2 regions of the Sporolactobacillus pectinivorans genome follow, and region 1 is predicted to be linked to the other one. Evidence: riboswitches for the same ligand, from Rfam matches in the RefSeq annotation. Region 1 holds a riboswitch; the other holds the start of a gene.
What was found. Region 1 has a riboswitch for S-adenosylmethionine ahead of COP04_RS18225 (ABC transporter substrate-binding protein). Riboswitches for the same ligand answer to the same signal wherever they lie in the genome.
Positions count from the first base shown of each region.

Region 2: linked by a shared signal. The riboswitch ahead of metE (5-methyltetrahydropteroyltriglutamate--homocysteine S-methyltransferase) and the one ahead of COP04_RS18225 (ABC transporter substrate-binding protein) in region 1 are both predicted to bind S-adenosylmethionine.

Region 1 is NZ_NXGA01000001.1:3,724,887-3,733,497, forward strand. Features, by position in the region: gene COP04_RS18215 (DNA alkylation repair protein) at 1-43, shown strand, start outside; gene COP04_RS18220 (AMP-binding protein) at 995-2,596, shown strand; SAM riboswitch class I at 3,286-3,386, shown strand; gene COP04_RS18225 (ABC transporter substrate-binding protein) at 3,745-5,355, shown strand; gene COP04_RS18230 (ABC transporter ATP-binding protein) at 5,383-6,369, shown strand; gene COP04_RS18235 (ATP-binding cassette domain-containing protein) at 6,366-7,292, shown strand; gene COP04_RS18240 (ABC transporter permease) at 7,289-8,236, shown strand; gene COP04_RS18245 (ABC transporter permease) at 8,252-8,611, shown strand, end outside.
Region 2 is NZ_NXGA01000001.1:3,300,638-3,309,248, reverse strand. Features, by position in the region: gene COP04_RS16185 (peptide chain release factor 3) at 1-250, shown strand, start outside; gene COP04_RS16180 (N-acetyltransferase) at 330-824, opposite strand; gene metE (5-methyltetrahydropteroyltriglutamate--homocysteine S-methyltransferase) at 913-3,219, opposite strand; SAM riboswitch class I at 3,315-3,432, opposite strand; gene COP04_RS16170 (globin-coupled sensor protein) at 3,851-5,137, shown strand; gene COP04_RS16165 (AAA family ATPase) at 5,378-6,343, shown strand; gene COP04_RS16160 (DUF58 domain-containing protein) at 6,418-7,524, shown strand; gene COP04_RS16155 (DUF4129 domain-containing transglutaminase family protein) at 7,526-8,611, shown strand, end outside.

The DNA.
Region 1 (8,611 bases):
GGTCTATAAATTTGCCACAAAATATATCAACAACAAGGGATGAGCCAGATTGATTAACTATGATAACTTTTTCTTGGGCGTAAAGGTGTGATTTCAAACTAATTTGACTGATATTCTACTCGTTTCGTCTGATGCATTCTCAGTTTCCGCTTATAAGACACGGCTAATAAACTGCGGAGCCCGCTGGCTCTGTCCGAAAATGGAAAAAACTTTATCATGAACGGACATGTTTATTCTGATATTTATACAAATAAGAACCCTCATTGAAAACTGTTTCAGATTATTGAAATTTATAAGGGGATGTTAAACTTGAAGTAACTCATAATTTTATTTACACTACCACATATTTTACAAATACGCCTGTTGCACGTGCAGAAATGACGTCTTAATCCCTAGTAATTAAAGCCAATATAATGTGCCAGCTATATCATCCTCATTACCACATTACCACCGATTGCTGATAACTTTACCGCATTTACCCAAGGTGTTTTCCAGACAAAGAAATTCCAACAGATCATCTATAATGTTTTTTATTAACCCAACTTGCGCACCTCAACAAGATTAACTAAGCCCTGATTTTATTTAAATTGATCAACAGCAGTACGCGCGATAATCATTCGTAACTTCTGTTTATAATTAATTGAAACTATCCGCGAAAAATAACGTACTTAGAAGAGACATTGAAAGCGAAAAAATTATGTTATCAATCCATCGCTTTTTGGCACAGGGATTACGCACGAATCACAATCAGTGGATTCGTGATTTATTCAAAATCCAACATTTTCACTGTGCTCAAAAGTAAGCGGACTGTGCGATTGATCCATCAACGCCTGCGTCAGTTCTTAGTCAGGCTCAGGTCTCTTTTCAGAGACAACTGCTGTATCTGGCTGAACAATTGTCCCAGGTAAAATTCTGAATGATCAACAGGCGGAGGAGCATGAATTTGAGAATAAAAAAGTTGAACAAGGCCACACGGTACACTGATTTTCGGGAAATGATTTACTCTAGTGCAGAGAAGTTCAGGAAAAAGCCTGCCTTTCAGATAAAGATTGGGAACGGGAGCTATCGGTATGTGACTTATTTTCAATTTAAAGAGGGGTACAGAACGCTAGGCACGCATTTTCTCAATCTTGGCTTGCTTGGTAAGCGAATCGCAGTCGTTGGAAAAAACAGCTATGCATGGGTGCTGCACTATGCTTGCGCCGCTACAGTCGGTGTGGCTGTTCCAATCGATTGCGAACTTTCACCGGAAGATATGCATCATTTCATTGTCAGTGCCGACTGCGCGGCGGTGTGCGCAGACAAAGAGATACTCGAACAACTAAGACCGATGATCAGCAGTGAACGATTGCTTTTGTCTTTGCAGGACACCCTGCCACCTATGCCTGCAAATGATACGCGAATTGACACCGTTCCAATTGCTGAAGATGAAATGAGTGTGCTGATTTTCACTTCAGGCACTACCGGGAAGCCAAAAGGTGTGTGCCTTTCTCAAAAAAATATTTGCGCGAATATTTTTTCGACCTCACAAATTGTAAAGATTACGTCACGCGACAAAACCCTCTCAATCCTGCCCCTTTGTCATACGTACGAGTGCACATTGGACTGTCTGCTTATTCTGTCACGCGGAGCATGTATTGCTTACGCAGACAGCCTGAATGCCATTCGCCGTAACATTATTGAATACAGGCCGACCATTCTCGTCGTAGTTCCCGCGCTGCTTCAGCTTTTAGACAAGCGGATTCATGCGGCTATCTTAAAGAGTTGTCCAGCAAAGTATCAATCAAAGCTCAAAACCTCTTCCATTTCAATGGCGCTTCGAGATTTTCCTGCGCTTATAAGAATGGTCATCCGTCGAAAAGTAAATAAATCGCTCGGGGGCAAAATTCATACGTGCATTGTCGGCGGGGCTGATCTCTCTTCTGCTGTGGTAGAGGACTTCCTGGCGCTTGGTATTCGGGCTTTGCAGGGCTATGGGCTCACTGAATCTGCCCCTCTGCTGGCGGGAAATAATGATTTTTATTTCAATGCCAAATCTACCGGCGTTGCTATTCCTGGCGTCAAATTGATGATAGACAGTCCAAATGAAGCCGGGGTCGGCGAAATTCTTGCCAAGGGCGATAACATCATGCTTGGTTACTATAACGATCCGGTGGCCACGGCCGACACTTTCAGCAACGGCTATTTCCGGACCGGTGATTTGGGATGCATCGATAGAGACGGGGCTTTGTATATCAAAGGGCGTATGAAGAATGTGATCGTAACAGCTAATGGCAAAAACATTTATCCCGAGGAATTGGAAGCGCGGCTCTTGGAAAAGGAAACGATCAGTGAAGCACTTATTCTTACCGGAAATGATCGCAATGGAGGTGCCTGCGTGAAGGCCAAAATATTCCCGGACATTGATTGTGTTGCCAAAATAATCGGTCATCTTCCTGCAAAAGAAGAAATACAAGCCATGGTAAAATCGATTGTTGATGAAGTGAACAAAAAAATGCCGGATTATAAACACATCCGTGTGTTTGAAGTTCTTGAAAAAGGATTTGAAAAAACAACGACACGGAAAGTCAGGCGATGTGGTATGAACCTCGCCTGATTGCATCTGGCAAACGAAAAGAATCCCATTTGCCGAAAGAACAGCACCCACGTCGGATGATGTTATTCGTTCGTAATACTTGATGACGGCCAACTCGAAGGAGTTAGCTGTATATACCGTCCGCATTCAATAGGTAAAGTCTTTCCATCTTTTTTCTTCAGAGGATTTTTTAGCGCTGTTCCAGCAATGCGCGTAAAAGTTCTCTTTTTTCTTTTGATTCGTCATGAAAACGGTGGCCGAACAATTGAATGTCATGATAACTTATTTGAATTGTTGCGCAGTAAGGGCGTACTGCGCAACAAATAAAGTACCTGTATCTAGCAATACCTCATGCGTTTCGATGCAACCCAGGAAATTAGGTGCAACCATTTCAGTACGGCTCGAAACGACTCGAAAAATTAGGTGCGACTTTCTCCGGATTAGATGCGACTTCGGTTCATATCAGTCGTTCAAATAAATTTCACTGTTGCGCGGCAGAACGCGAACTGCGTAACTGAATGTCTTTAATGCCCAGTTATAGACTTCCTGTCCACTTTGCACTGCAAAACAATTTAATAAATTATATTGACATACGAATAGTATGAATTATAATTTAGCTAATGATCAGCGCAACAAAAGTCCGGAACGCGTCCGGGCATGGTCAGGCAGAAACGTTTCGCAAGACCTGTTTTTAAAAATGAATATCAACATTCTTATCAAGAGCGGCGGAGGGACTGGCCCAATGAAACCCGACAACCAGCACAGTGTGTATGGTGTCAATTCCAACAGATTAAATTCTGACAGATAAGAAGAGACGGCAAAAAGGCTGCTTTTCTGATTCTGTGAAAAGGAGCCTTATTTATGTCTCTATATACCCAACTTTAAATTTTCCCAGCTAAATTGGGACAGATAATGCTCAATAGAACTGGGCAGAAACGCAAACTATCAATAGAGTTAACCAATCCCCATCTTTTTGATTCAGCCAGGTGAGTGCGACGATCACAGAATGTATGGCAAGGTATGATCATCGGCGCTGCAGCGGTTCTGCCAGGATAAAAGAATAATATCTCGCAAAGACAATTGTTATGTAACTGACGAACAGATTGAGATCAGGAGAATCATAAAGCCGGTTTCATAGATTTAAAAATAATTTACGAGGAGGCGTATCAATGAAATTTAAAAAGGAAATAGTTTGTATTTTATCTTTTCTTTTAGTTATTTTAATGCTCACAGGATGCAGCAGTGCGCCCGGCGGGACGACTGGAAATAAGATTAATAAAAATGTTGTCAATATTGGCGTTACCGATTCATTGACAACGATCAATCCGTTGTTAATAGATGCTACTGAATTAAGCAAATACGCGATCGGGTTCAGTTTTCTGCCGTTAATTGAACTGGATAGCAAGCTGAATGTTGTCGGCCAGCTGGCGAACAGCATTACAACAAAAGATAATCGGACATTTACCGTCAAAATTAATAAAAATGCAAAGTGGTCGGATGGTCAGGATATCACAGCGGATGATGTGATTTTCTCTGTTCTGAGATTAACCGATCCCAAGGTCGGAAATGTAAATATTGGCGGATATGCTGCATTAAAAGGATTTGATGAAAATGGAAATTCTCCGGAAGGGGCGAAGAATATCGCAGGCCTGAAAAAGGTAGACAATAAAACAGTAGCGTTTATTACAAAGAGCCCGCTGTCGCTCGCAACCTTTGATAATACTATAGGGCGATATCTGTTTACAATTCCAAAGCACGTTCTAAAAAATGTGAGTCCTGATAAATTAAGCAAATACAGCTGGTTCAATAAACCGACCGTAATCAGCGGTCCTTACAGATTGATAAATTACGATTCGAATCATTATATCTCTTATACGGCAAACGAGAATTACTGGAAAGGCGCACCCAAAATTAAATATCTAAACCTAAAAGTTGTTCCGGCAAGCCAACTGTATCCTGGGCTTAAATCTGGAGAAATTGATTTTGTTCAACAAACATTGGGTGTCTTTCCACAAGAAGATTATAAAAACGTTCAAAAATTAAGCAATGTAAAAACAGTCTTAGAGCAGCCATTGACGAATCAGCTCGTTTTATTAAATACCAAAACAATTTCTGATGTGCGAATTAGAAAGGCCATTCAACTGGCTACAAATCGAGAACAGATCGTGAAAAGTTTACTGAATGGAAACGGTGAGGTAGTTGATGGCTTCGTTACGTCTTACAGCCCATACTTTGACTCATCGATCAAGCCGGTCAAGTTTGATTTGGATCAGGCAAAAAAACTGGTTAAAGAAGCACATTGGGACAAATCAAAACAATTGACTTTTCTTGTTGATTCCGGTGACAGTACTTTCGTCCAGGCAGCTAATATTATTGCAGCCGATCTGAAGACCATTGGTATTAATGTAAATGTACAGACTCAGGATCTTTCCAATCTTCTGGCCAAAGCTGCGAAGCATAAATTTGATTTGTTCGCCGTTCAATATACTTTATCTCCGATTGACCCTTATCCGGACGTCGATTGGATCGTCAATAGTGATGGAGACTGGCCGCAATATAAAAATAGTGAACTGGCCGCAAATCTTTCCAAGATTCAGTCAGCGAAAAGTACGGAAGAAACTAAAAAGCTGTACAGCAACATTGATAAAATTGTTCAAAATGATGTTCCTCTTTACTCGGCATATGTTTTACGCTCACTCGGCGCTTACAATAAAGAGCTTAAGCACGCTGAACCGCATATTTATGGTTCCTTCAACAATGTTGAAAAGTGGGAAAAATAGGAGAATGGCATAAGGGAATGAGCATTGATGGATCATTTGCTTGAGATAAACCATCTTGATACCACATATACGGTTCATTCAGAAGACCGGATTCTCGTCCATGATGTCAGTCTGCATGTAGACAGTGGAGAAACATTGTGCCTTGTGGGAGAATCCGGGTCTGGAAAGAGCCTGACTATGCTTTCTGTATTGGGATTATTAAAAAATAATGGCAGGATTACTTCCGGGTCGATAAGATTTGAGAATCAGGAAATACAAAATCTTACGGACCGTCAGCTGGATAAAATCCGCGGAAGCCGGATCAGCATGATTTTTCAAGATGCATTGACCAGCCTGAATCCTGTGTTTACAATCAGAAACCAAATTGAAGAGATCATTGATGCCCATCTTAAAATTTCTGGCAAAGAGAGAAATGAAAAAATGATTGACCTACTGAATAAAGTAGGTCTTTCTGATCAAGAGCTGATCTTGAAAAAATATCCGCATGAATTGTCTGGAGGACAAAGGCAAAGAGTGCTGATTGCCATTGCCCTGGCATGTAATCCCAAGGTCCTGATTGCAGACGAACCAACGACAGCACTGGATGTCACCATTCAGGCTGAAATAATGAATCTTCTCGATCGGCTTAAGAAAAAAATGAATATGGCCCTGATATTAATTACTCATGATATGGGTCTCGTGGCACAAATGGCGGATCGAGTGGCGGTGATGTATGCGGGGCAAATCATTGAAGAGGCAAAAGTGAATGACATTTTCTTCTGCCCCAAACATCCTTATACAAAAGCTCTGCTTCAGTCGATTCCAGATGTCGGGCTTTCAAAGTCTAAGAAGATTGAGCCAATAAAAGGAGTCGTTCCGGAAAATTATTATCAGATAAAGGGATGCCGCTTTGCCGAAAGATGTGCTTTTAGACAATTAACATGCACGCAGAATGTCCAGTCATTAAAAAAACTTCAGGAAACAAGTGTACGCTGCCAGCATGCTGAACAATTACCGAGTGGTGAACAGCGATGAATAACCATATATTGTTGAAAATCAATAAGCTGAATAAGGTATATAAGGTTCAGTCCGCTTCGTTTTTTACTAAGGCTGTAGTACATGCTGTGAATGATGTGTCCTTTGATATCAAACAAGGGGAAATATTAGGATTAGTGGGCGAGTCAGGCAGCGGGAAGACGACAATTGGCAAACAAATTGTCGGATTGGAGAAACCTACATCAGGGACTATTCAGTTTCACGGCAGGGATATTATGACTTTCAAGCCGAAAGATAAAAAAACGAACAGAGTGAAGATCCAGATGATCTTTCAGGATTCTTACTCTTCTTTAAATCCCAGAAGAAATGTCTTTGATATACTGGCAAAACCAATTTTAGTTAACCGTATAACTTCAAAGCGCGATGTGGCTGTCTATATCGACCATCTGCTCGATATTGTCGGACTCTCCAGAAATTCAATAGACAAATATCCCCATGAGTTTTCGGGAGGACAGCGGCAGAGAATCGGTATTGCGCGCGCCTTGTCGCTTAAACCCGAACTATTGGTATGCGATGAACCTGTTTCCGCACTTGATGTTTCTATTCAGGCTCAGATACTGAATTTACTTAAAGAAATAAGAGAAGAGCTGAATATTTCAATGCTTTTTATTGGTCACGGGCTTGGGGCAGTGAGTTATGTAAGCGATCGAATCGCCGTGATGACCAAAGGCAGAATTGTCGAAATCGCTGAATCAGTTGAGCTATTTAAGCATCCCGTTCATCCGTATACAAAGATTTTAAAGGAAGCCATTCCTATTGCTAACCCCTTAATTAAATCGATGAAAGTGGAAGAAAACGATCGTTGTCTTTGGGACCCGGATGACGAATCACCGCTCCAGCTTATTGATCTGCGGACGGCTCATTATGTGAAATCTTCAATTCTGAAGGGAAAAGGGCAATGAGAAAATATGTTATAAAAAAAATTCTATTAGCCATTCCGATTCTCATTGGTATTACGATTATTGATTATCTTTTTATGAGCTATGCGGGTAATCCGTTGGAAATGATACATGGGCCAAAGGTTTCTCAGGCAGCTCTGAATGCGAAGGAAATAGAATACGGATTGAATAAACCCTTTTATATCCAGTATTTCGTTTGGCTAAATCAAGTGCTCCATGGGAATTTCGGCTATTCATATAAAAGCTATCAGCCTGTTTCGAATTTAATATCCAGCCATGTTGGACCCACGCTGTTATTAATGGGAAGTGCTCTATTCATCAGCATTGCCTTCTCAATCCCGATTGCCATTTACAGCGCGACGCACCAATACTCAAAGAAAGATTATGCAATTGTCACGACCTCCTTTGTCGGAACAAGTATTCCAAGCTTCTTTTTAGCTTTATTTTTGATTTATCTCTTTACCGTTAAGCTGGGTTTGCTTCCCTCCAGTGGAATGAATGAGTTTGACGAAAGTGCAAGTATTGGAAACGTCGTCAGTCATATGCTATTGCCTGTCAGTGTATTAGTCGTGGCGACAGTCGGAAGCAACGTTCGCTATATTCGTTCCGCCATGCTGGAGATACTGCAAAAAGACTATCTAGTAACTGCCAGGGCGAAAGGTATTGGCAGGTTTCTGGTCATTAATAAGCACGCATTCAAAAACGCACTGGTCCCAATCATCACGATTATCGGTATGCAGATTCCTTCATTATTCGGCGGAACAGTCATTATTGAGCAGATCTTCTCCTGGCCTGGGTTGGGACTGTTGACCATGACTGCGGTTCTGAATGAAGATTACCCTGTCATTATGGCGGTCTGCCTGTTAACGGCTGTTGTGGTGCTCATAACAAATTTGCTGACTGATATTCTTTATGCTGCGGTCGATCCGACAATAACTTTCAAATAACTTTAGAGGGTAAAAATGGAAGAAATTATTCAAAAAGAAAATCAAAAGCACACTCGCTCTCATGTTTTCTGGAAACATAAACTGGCTTTCGCCAGTGTGATTATTATCGCTATTTTTTCAATAGTTGCAATTTTTGGCCTCACGATTTTTCCATATCATCCTAATGATATTACGGGCCCTTTTTCTTCCCCTCCGTCAATGCAGCACTTGCTGGGAACGGATGAGATTGGAAGAGACGTTCTAAGCAGACTCATTGCCGGGATGAGAATCTCTCTGTTTGTTGGGTTGTCTGTAACCATTATTTCTTCGGTTATTGGGATTGTTATTGGACTTGTGGCAGGCTTTTTTGGAGGAAAGATCGATGTTGCATTAATG
Region 2 (8,611 bases), 420 kb from region 1:
TGATGTATTTGTTTACAGGATGCAGGCTGAATACGGTGTGGATCTGGATATCGAGCGAATGCCGCACCAGATTGCCAAATGGATCGCAGATCGTGATGACGCCGAAGAGCTGCGCCGTAATTCGAATAATCTCGTAGTGACCGATTATAAAGACCGGCCGGTGATCATCTTTGAAAATGATTTCTCGCTGCGCTGGTTCCAGCAGAAGAACCCGAAGATTGAACTGCGGGATTCGAGTCATAATATGTGAATATAGAGCAGAAGAGGTAGAGCGAGAAAGCCCTATCTCTTCTGCTTTTTAATTACAAAAGACAGAGAACTACATTAGTTTAAAAATAATCAGGGATCTTACAGTCAGAAGAAGGGGTATCTTTTGTTTGTGAATAGTACATGCAGATACTTTCTTTATATTTTTGCCGGGAGCGGGGGAGTGCATTAAAGCCTAACTTGTTGTAAAATTGTGCTCCAATATCGCTATATAAGAAAAAATCATCGCAAGCATCCTGCTTTGTCAAAATACTAATTACAGTTTTAACAAGTTCAGTTGCATTTCCCGCTTTTCGACAATAACCTACCGTGGCTATTGAACCAATTCCTCTGATTACTGTTTGATCGTGAAGATCGAGTTTATATACAATGAGTGAACTGAGCAATCTATTTGTCCCTAGCTCCGTCAGAACGTACCATTCTCCTTGCTTATACTTGACTGAATGTCTGCAAATTTCCAGATATTCATTGGGTGCCGAATGATTGGACCAGACGTCATATCCCATCATATAAATCGTATCCATCTCCTTACTTTCTGCTTTTCTGACACGATGCATATTCTGTCCTCCTTGTAATTAAAAGATTGATCCCATCACAACTAGAAAGAGCCGTGGCAATGCCACGGCTCTTCCGGATAATATTTTTTTATTTTTCAACTATGTCTCCGAGTTCGGCGCGGACTTCTTGAGCGGCTTCAACCATGTTTTTTAATGCCGGAATGGCTTCTTCCGGCCGGCGGGTTTTCAGGCCGCAGTCCGGATTGATCCAGAAGATTTTCGGATCCAGTACTTTCAGTGCCCGTTCGGCGTAGGATTTCATTTCGTCAACGCTCGGGATACGCGGGCTGTGGATGTCGTATACACCCAGACCAATTCCTTTTTTATACTTGAATGCTTCAAAAGTTGATATCATTTCACCGTGGCTGCGGGCGCCTTCAATCGAAATGACATCGGTATCCAGCGCATCGATAGCTTCGATGATTTCATCGAACTCTGAATAGCACATATGCGTATGAATCTGGGTATCATTATTGACAGATGAAGTAGTCAGGCGGAATGCGTAGATGGCACTGTGCAGATAATCGGCCTTTTTTTCTTCCTTCAGCGGGAGACCTTCACGCAGCGCCGGTTCGTCGACCTGAATCATTCGAATGTCCGCTTCTTCAAGCGAATGGATTTCTTTTTTCAGTGCAAGTGCGATTTGGTTAAACACGTCGGCTTGGTTGATATCATTGCGAACAAATGACCAATTATAGATCGTGACAGGGCCCGTCAGCATGCCTTTGACCGGTTTTTTGGTCAGCGACTGGGCGTAGGCACTTTCTCCAACGGTTATCGGCGAGTTCCATGCGACATCTCCGAATATCAGCGGTGGCTTTACACAGCGTGAACCATAGGATTGTACCCAGCCGAAACGGGTGAATGCGAATCCGGCCAGTTTTTCACCGAAGTATTCTACCATATCGTTCCGCTCAAATTCTCCGTGAACAAGCACATCAATGCCGATATCTTCCTGAATACTGATCCACTTGGCCGTTTCATCTTTTATAAACTGGTCATACTGTTTTTTCGTCCATTCGCCTGTTCGCAGATTGCGGCGGGCCTGGCGGACTTCTTTTGTCTGCGGGAAGCTTCCGATTGTGGTCGTCGGCAGCAGTGGCAACTGAAATGCGTCTTGCTGGATCTGCTGCCGCAGCTTGTAGGAACCCGGGCGTGACGGCAGATCGCTGTCAAGCTGATCCAGCTCTTTCCGGACATCTTTATTGTTACGGTGGGCCGACTGCTGAAGTGCATCAAGGTCCCTGCCGGACTTTTCTATAATAGTTGTGATGTTTTCTTTGCCCTCATTCAGTCCTTTTGCCAGAGCCACTGCTTCCGCCAGTTTCTGATCGGCAAACGAGAGTGCGTTTTTCAGGACAGGGTCCAGTTCCTTCTCGTTCTCGATTGTGACGGGGACATGAAGCAGGCTGGAAGATGGGGTAATCCAGAGTTTATCTTTTCCCCCGACAGTGGCGAGCAAACTTTCAAGTTCATCAAAAGTTGCGGCAAGATCTGTTTTCCAGATGTTGCGTCCGTCGATCACACCGGCTGCGAGCACTTTATCTTGGGGAAAGCCATAAGCTTTGATTGCCTCAAGATTGGCTTTTTTGCCATAAACAAAATCGAGACCGATGCCGTCAATCGGTAATTTTACAACTTCTTTATAGTCATCGACCGCTTCGAAATAAGTCTGCAGCAGCAGTTTCAGACCCGGAACGCCTTCTTTGAATGCCTGATAGACTTTCTGAAAAACGGCGAGATCATCGGGCGTCAGCGTCTTTACTAAAATTGGTTCATCAATCTGCACCCATTCAGCTCCGGCATTTTTCAATTCACTGAAGATCTGAATGTAAAGTGGAATCAGTGAATCCAGCAGAGTCTGAAAGTGTTCCTGATCATAGCCCTTGGAAAGCTTCAGCAAAGTTACAGGTCCGACAATGACCGGTTTCGAGGTGATTCCCAATTCTTCCTTCGCCTCATTGAACAGCGCGAGCAGCCTGTTTGATGTTATATGAGGTTGGGTTTCATTACTGATTTCAGGAACGATGTAGTGATAGTTTGTATCGAACCACTTTGTCATTTCCGACGCTTCCGTTTCTTTATTGCCGCGGGCAATTGAAAAGTAGGTCTCAAGTGAAATTTCCTTTTCGTCTTTGTTGAATCGTTCAGGAATCAGTCCGAACAGAACGGCGGTATCCAGCACATGATCGTAAAGGCTGAAATCGCCGACCGGTATGAGATCCACACCGACTTCCCTTTGCTTTTTCAGATAATTGAGCCTCAGATTTTTCACGGTCTTCAAAAATTTGTCCTTTGAAATCTTTGCGGCCCAGAACTGCTCGAGAGCCTTCTTCCATTCTCTTTTTTCGCCGATTCTTGGATAACCAAGATTTGAACTCAGCACTTTTGCCATTTTTCTCCATCCTCCTGTTTATCAGTGATCATCTCTGAGGGGCAAAAATAAAAGCCTCTCTATTCGTTAGAGAGGCTTGATCGATCATCCGCACCCTCTTATTTTTCAAAGCCGCCAAATTTGGAAGCTTTGCTGGAATTAGCACCTTTTTCATAAAAATTGAAAGGTTGCCGGGCTTCATAGGGCCAGTCCCTCCGCCACTCTTAATAAGAGTCAACAAAAACACCATTTTTAAGTTAAAAAGAGTTTATCATGAATCCGTTTGTTCGTCAATTTAATTTAAGAAGGTTGCAATGGCTATTAAGTCAATCCACTTTTATGCCGATAAATAAGTGGTATTCTTTAAAAACATTAAAGCGGTAAAAAATTTATCCGCGTATTTAAGGACTAAAGGGGATATTATTATAGTAAACCTCTTCCTGAGGAGAATTTTAAGTGAAAGTATCTGTTTCCGGAAGCAGGGCAGGGTCCATAGGTAATAGAGCCACAGAAATTTTGCAACAGTCATTCGTAGATTGCACATTCAAATCAGTAAATGTGAAATGCTTGGATCTGTTCATCCGGGCATATCAATGTCTCAGGAGCAATGTTTAAAAATCTTTCGGCATAAAAAGAAAGCAGGCAGATAAGCATGGTTTTTAGTGTTAAGAAAGGGCCGGGTATGAGCTGGCTTGAGAAAGCAAAATCTGAAAGAACTTCAATCACTGTTGATGATCCGAAAATAATGGACAAGCTTAAAATGCTAGATTTAACTGTTTCCGATTTGCAGCTGCTTAAAACATTACAGCCTTTTGTAAAAAAAGAAATCAACCAGATTGCAAAAGACTTTTATTCCAGTTTCTATCAGATCGATGAACTTCGAGAAATTATTGATCGTTACAGTTCGGTAGAGAAACTGAGTCAGACACTCGCCGTCCATGTCATGGATTTCTTTTCCGGGGTTATTGATGACTCCTTCCTTGAAAGAAGGGTCCGCGTTGGGAAAATGCATTATAAAATAGCTTTGACCCCGTCGTACTACATGGGCACCTTTCAGAACCTTCAGTCAAGCTTAGTTCAGATTGTATTTCGTCTGACAGTGGAGCCTGCCGCGGCAGAGCGGATGATCTGCGCAATAAATAAAATGATCAGTTTGGAGCAACAAATTGTTCTTGAAGTTTATGAGGCGGAATATGCCGAAAATCTGAAGAAAGAGTATGAAGAAGGACGTGAGGATCTGAGATCGGCAATCAGGCAGGTCAGCAGCGATCTGACGCAATTGTCAGCGCAAACCCATGATTCTGTCCATGATTTGCTTAATCATTTCTCACATGTCAGAGAAACAGTGCATCAAAGCAGTGAAGAAGCCGAAAGGGCCAAAGGACAGGCATCGGGCGGTAAGATTCAGCTGAAACAGCTTTTTTCTCAAGTTAATGATGCCAGCCGTTCGGTCAGAGAAATGGGGGAAATGGTTCAGAATCTGGAAAGTTCTTCACAGGAAATCGGAAGGGTGACCGGCCTTGTCAAAGATATCTCCGAACAGACAAATATCCTTGCTTTGAACTCCGCAATCGAGGCGGCAAGAGCAGGTGAATACGGAAAGGGCTTCACAATCGTGTCTCAGGAGATCAGAAAACTGGCTGAGGAAACAAATAAAGCGATGGCACAGATTTCCGACCTGACTGCCCATTCAGCCGATGTAACGGTTAATGTCGTTGGATCGCTGACCAAGACAACAGCAATCATTGAAAAAGGAATGGCAGAATCAAAGCAAACCGGCCAGAAATTTGAGGATATTATTAAATCAGTTGATAAGAACAGTGCACTGTCCGGTGAAATTGATCAATATATGGATGTCATGGCAGGAGTTGCGGAGAAACTTGGCCAAGGGACAGAAACACTGACAGATGCCGCAAACCAGCTAATGGAGAAGTTGTAACGGCCGACTATCAAAACATAATAGACTGAAAATAGCGGAATCATGCGAATAATATGATCGTGTGGTTCTTTTTTCTTTGGTATATTCTGAGTTTCAAATTTTTATCAGCTTTGTGAAACTTTGGAATTAATGAAAAAATAGTAAAACCAGTTTATTGGCATTAAAAATATCATTTTTGTACAATGAAATTAGAAATTAAAGATTTAATAGTCAGATATTATTAAGAAGTGAGGAAGCGCTATGAAACAAAGTCTTGCTGCGAATCAGTTGATTGAAGACATGATCAATAATGTAGAAACAGTCATTGTCGGGAAAAGAAAGATTATCCGGCTGATCACCGTCGCGCTGCTCGCCGGCGGGCATGTACTCATAGAAGATGTCCCGGGAGTGGGGAAGACGGTACTTGTCCGCGCAATCGCTCAATCAATAGGCGCTGATTTTAAACGCATTCAATTTACACCGGATCTACTTCCTTCGGATATTACGGGACTGTCCATTTTCAATCAGAAAAGCGGAGAATTTGAATTCAGGCCGGGCCCGCTGATGGGTAATGTGATACTTGCCGATGAGATTAACCGGACTTCGCCGAAAACACAGTCTGCACTGCTCGAGGGTATGGCAGAGCGGCGGGTTACAGTGGATGGGGTGACGCGGTCTCTGCCTGAATTATTTTTCGTCATGGCGACTCAGAATCCGATCGAGTACGAGGGGACTTATTCGCTCCCGGAGGCACAGCTGGACCGATTCCTGTTGAAATTGTCGATGGGCTATCCCAGCAGGGAAAATGAGCTTGCGATTCTGGACAGGATGTCGGGTGAAAATCAACTGGCTGGTGTCAAACCTGTACTGACTACTTCCGATATACTTGAGCTTCGTCAACTGGTGGCACACGTTTATGCATCAGACAGTGTAAAAAATTATTTGCTCGATATTGTCGTTGCGACAAGGAAGCAGCCAATGATCTATCTAGGTGTGAGCCCGAGGGGGGCGCTTGATTTATTGAAAGCCTCGCGTGCCTATGCTTTCATTGATCAACGGGATTACGTCACCCCCGATGATGTTAAAGCCGTTGCGCCATTTGTGCTCGCACATCGAATCGTAATGAGACAAAGTACGGCTAATTCGGAATTTACTGCACAATCGGTGATCCGGGAGCTCATTGAACAGATTGATGTCCCCATCCTTTCGAGTGAAATGATCAAATGAGTCACATTTCTTCATTGTTTCGCTATCAACGACGCAGCATACTCAGGCTAGGGATTGTAATAGCGGTCTTTGGGTTGATGTTTTATTTTGCGATGGTCCAGGGCGGCTTTGTCAGTTGGTTTATCTTTTATGCGTTTCTTCCTGTGATGCTCTACATAATCTTTTTGGCAGTCTATCCGCTTCGATGGATCGAAGCATCGAGGGTAGTTGAAAATGGGCAAATATTTGCAGGGGATACGCTGCGGACACAGCTTATTTTAAAAAAAAGATTACTCATTCCTTTTTTCCTAGTCACAGCCCGTGAAGATACAGAGTATGGAGAAGGTGCTGTATTCCATGCTTCATCTTCCGGCCTATCTGTCTGGCTGGGGCGAAAAGCCTCTTTTTCCTGTTCTATTGCAGACATGAAGCGGGGGAAATATGCTCTCTCTTCCATCAAATTAAAAATAGAAGATCCATTTGGCTTTTACCGGAAAACAGTTAATTTGCCGTGCAGCAGTGACATTCTCGTCTATCCCAAAATGCAGCCCATCAATCTTTCAGAGGGTCAGGCAGGCAATAATACTTTCCGCTTTTCGGCAAATGACGCCGATCTTTCTCAATTCAACGGTGTCCGAGCTTATCAGCCGAGCGACAGGCTGTCTTGGCTTGACTGGAAATCGACAGCTAAAATCAATCAATTAGTGACAAAACAATACGAACCTGAAGGAGAGCCTCGGGCTTCCGTTGTTTATATTTCAGATGAAGCTTGTTCACAGAACATCTTTGAGCGGAGCATTTCTTATACGGCATCCCTTGTCAAAACCCTCCTTCAAAAAGATTATACAGTTCAGCTGACTTGCAGCCGTACGAAAAAAGCATTGATTCTTCACCGAAAAAATTTAAAAGAACTGACGGAAGCTTATCGGATTCTCGCTGAACTGACAAAAGAGGATGCATTGAAAAGCAGTGATTTCCCAATCTCAATCCGTAAGAAAACAACGGCTTTTGCCGTAAGTACCGATTCCAAAATTTTTGAACAGCTGACCACGGGCGCACGCTCCTCCCGTCAGGTTCAAACCCTTTTCTATGTGACTGATGATCCGGAAAAAGAGGGCATGGCTCATTACCTTTCGCCTTTCTTTTCACTTTATCTTGTTGCCGGTGACGACTTCAGGCAGATTCTGAAGGCGGGGAACTAATATGCAGAGTATTTCAAATAAATGGCTCCGTGCAGCCATCTTCTGTCTGGCTGTTTTTATGTTATGGGAATGCGTCAAACCTGTGCTTGTGCTGACCATTCTAAATAATCACCTGCTGCTTCTTTTGTTCATTATAGTTCCCATGCTGCTGTTTTATTTTCGTGTGCCCGGATGGCTCAACGCGCTGGCGGGTGTCATGCTGATCAGCAACGGTATTCATTTTTATTTTTACAGAAATGAGCCGATATTCAGCCGCAGCTGGATTCTCTCTGCGACAGGTGAGATTTATAGAAACGCGCTGCTGGTTTGGCGGGGGGATCTCGGGAAACTATCTGATTTATTCAGTGCCTTTCTTTTTTTTGTGCTGCTATGGCTGATTTGTTTTACGCTGTGGCACTGGCTGAAAACAGGCCGCTTTTATCTGCTTTTTTTCCTTGCAGTCGCCAGTCTTAGCCTTGTTGACACATTTACATTTTATAAAACAGGGCCATCGATTGTCATCGTGATTTTGACAGGATTGCTGATACTGGGTATCCAGAGATTTATTGAGATGCGGGGCAACACGCCGACAAATCAAAGAGGACAATCTTTCGGATATTGGACTTCTATCGTTGTCCTTGCCGCCCTGTTATTGTTTCTAGGTTTCTCCGGCCCTAAGCCCGGGCCGCAGTGGCCCAGCCCGATTGCATTTCTGCAAAACAAGGGATTACAAGGTTTTAATGCGGGCGGTTCATTTTTTTCCGCCGGCCAGCGGATTGGCTATGATTCGGATGACTCGAATCTTGGCGGCTCTATAGGAATGGACGCAACGGTCTTGTTCACCGCACATGTGAGTGGCGGATCAAGCTATTGGCGCGTTGCTTCAAAAGATACTTATACTGGAAAAGGCTGGGCATCCGGCGGCACCAACACTATTCCACTGACACAACCTTCAAGCGAAAGTGCTCTTACCTTGTATGAAGGCAGCACAAAAGTAACAGAGGAAACAGCGTCAGTTTCTTTTTTCAAGGCGAGTCCTCCGATTTTACCTTATGTGGGGCAACTGACGGCGATAAGCGTCCCGGGGGGGAAGCTGAGTCTGAATCAG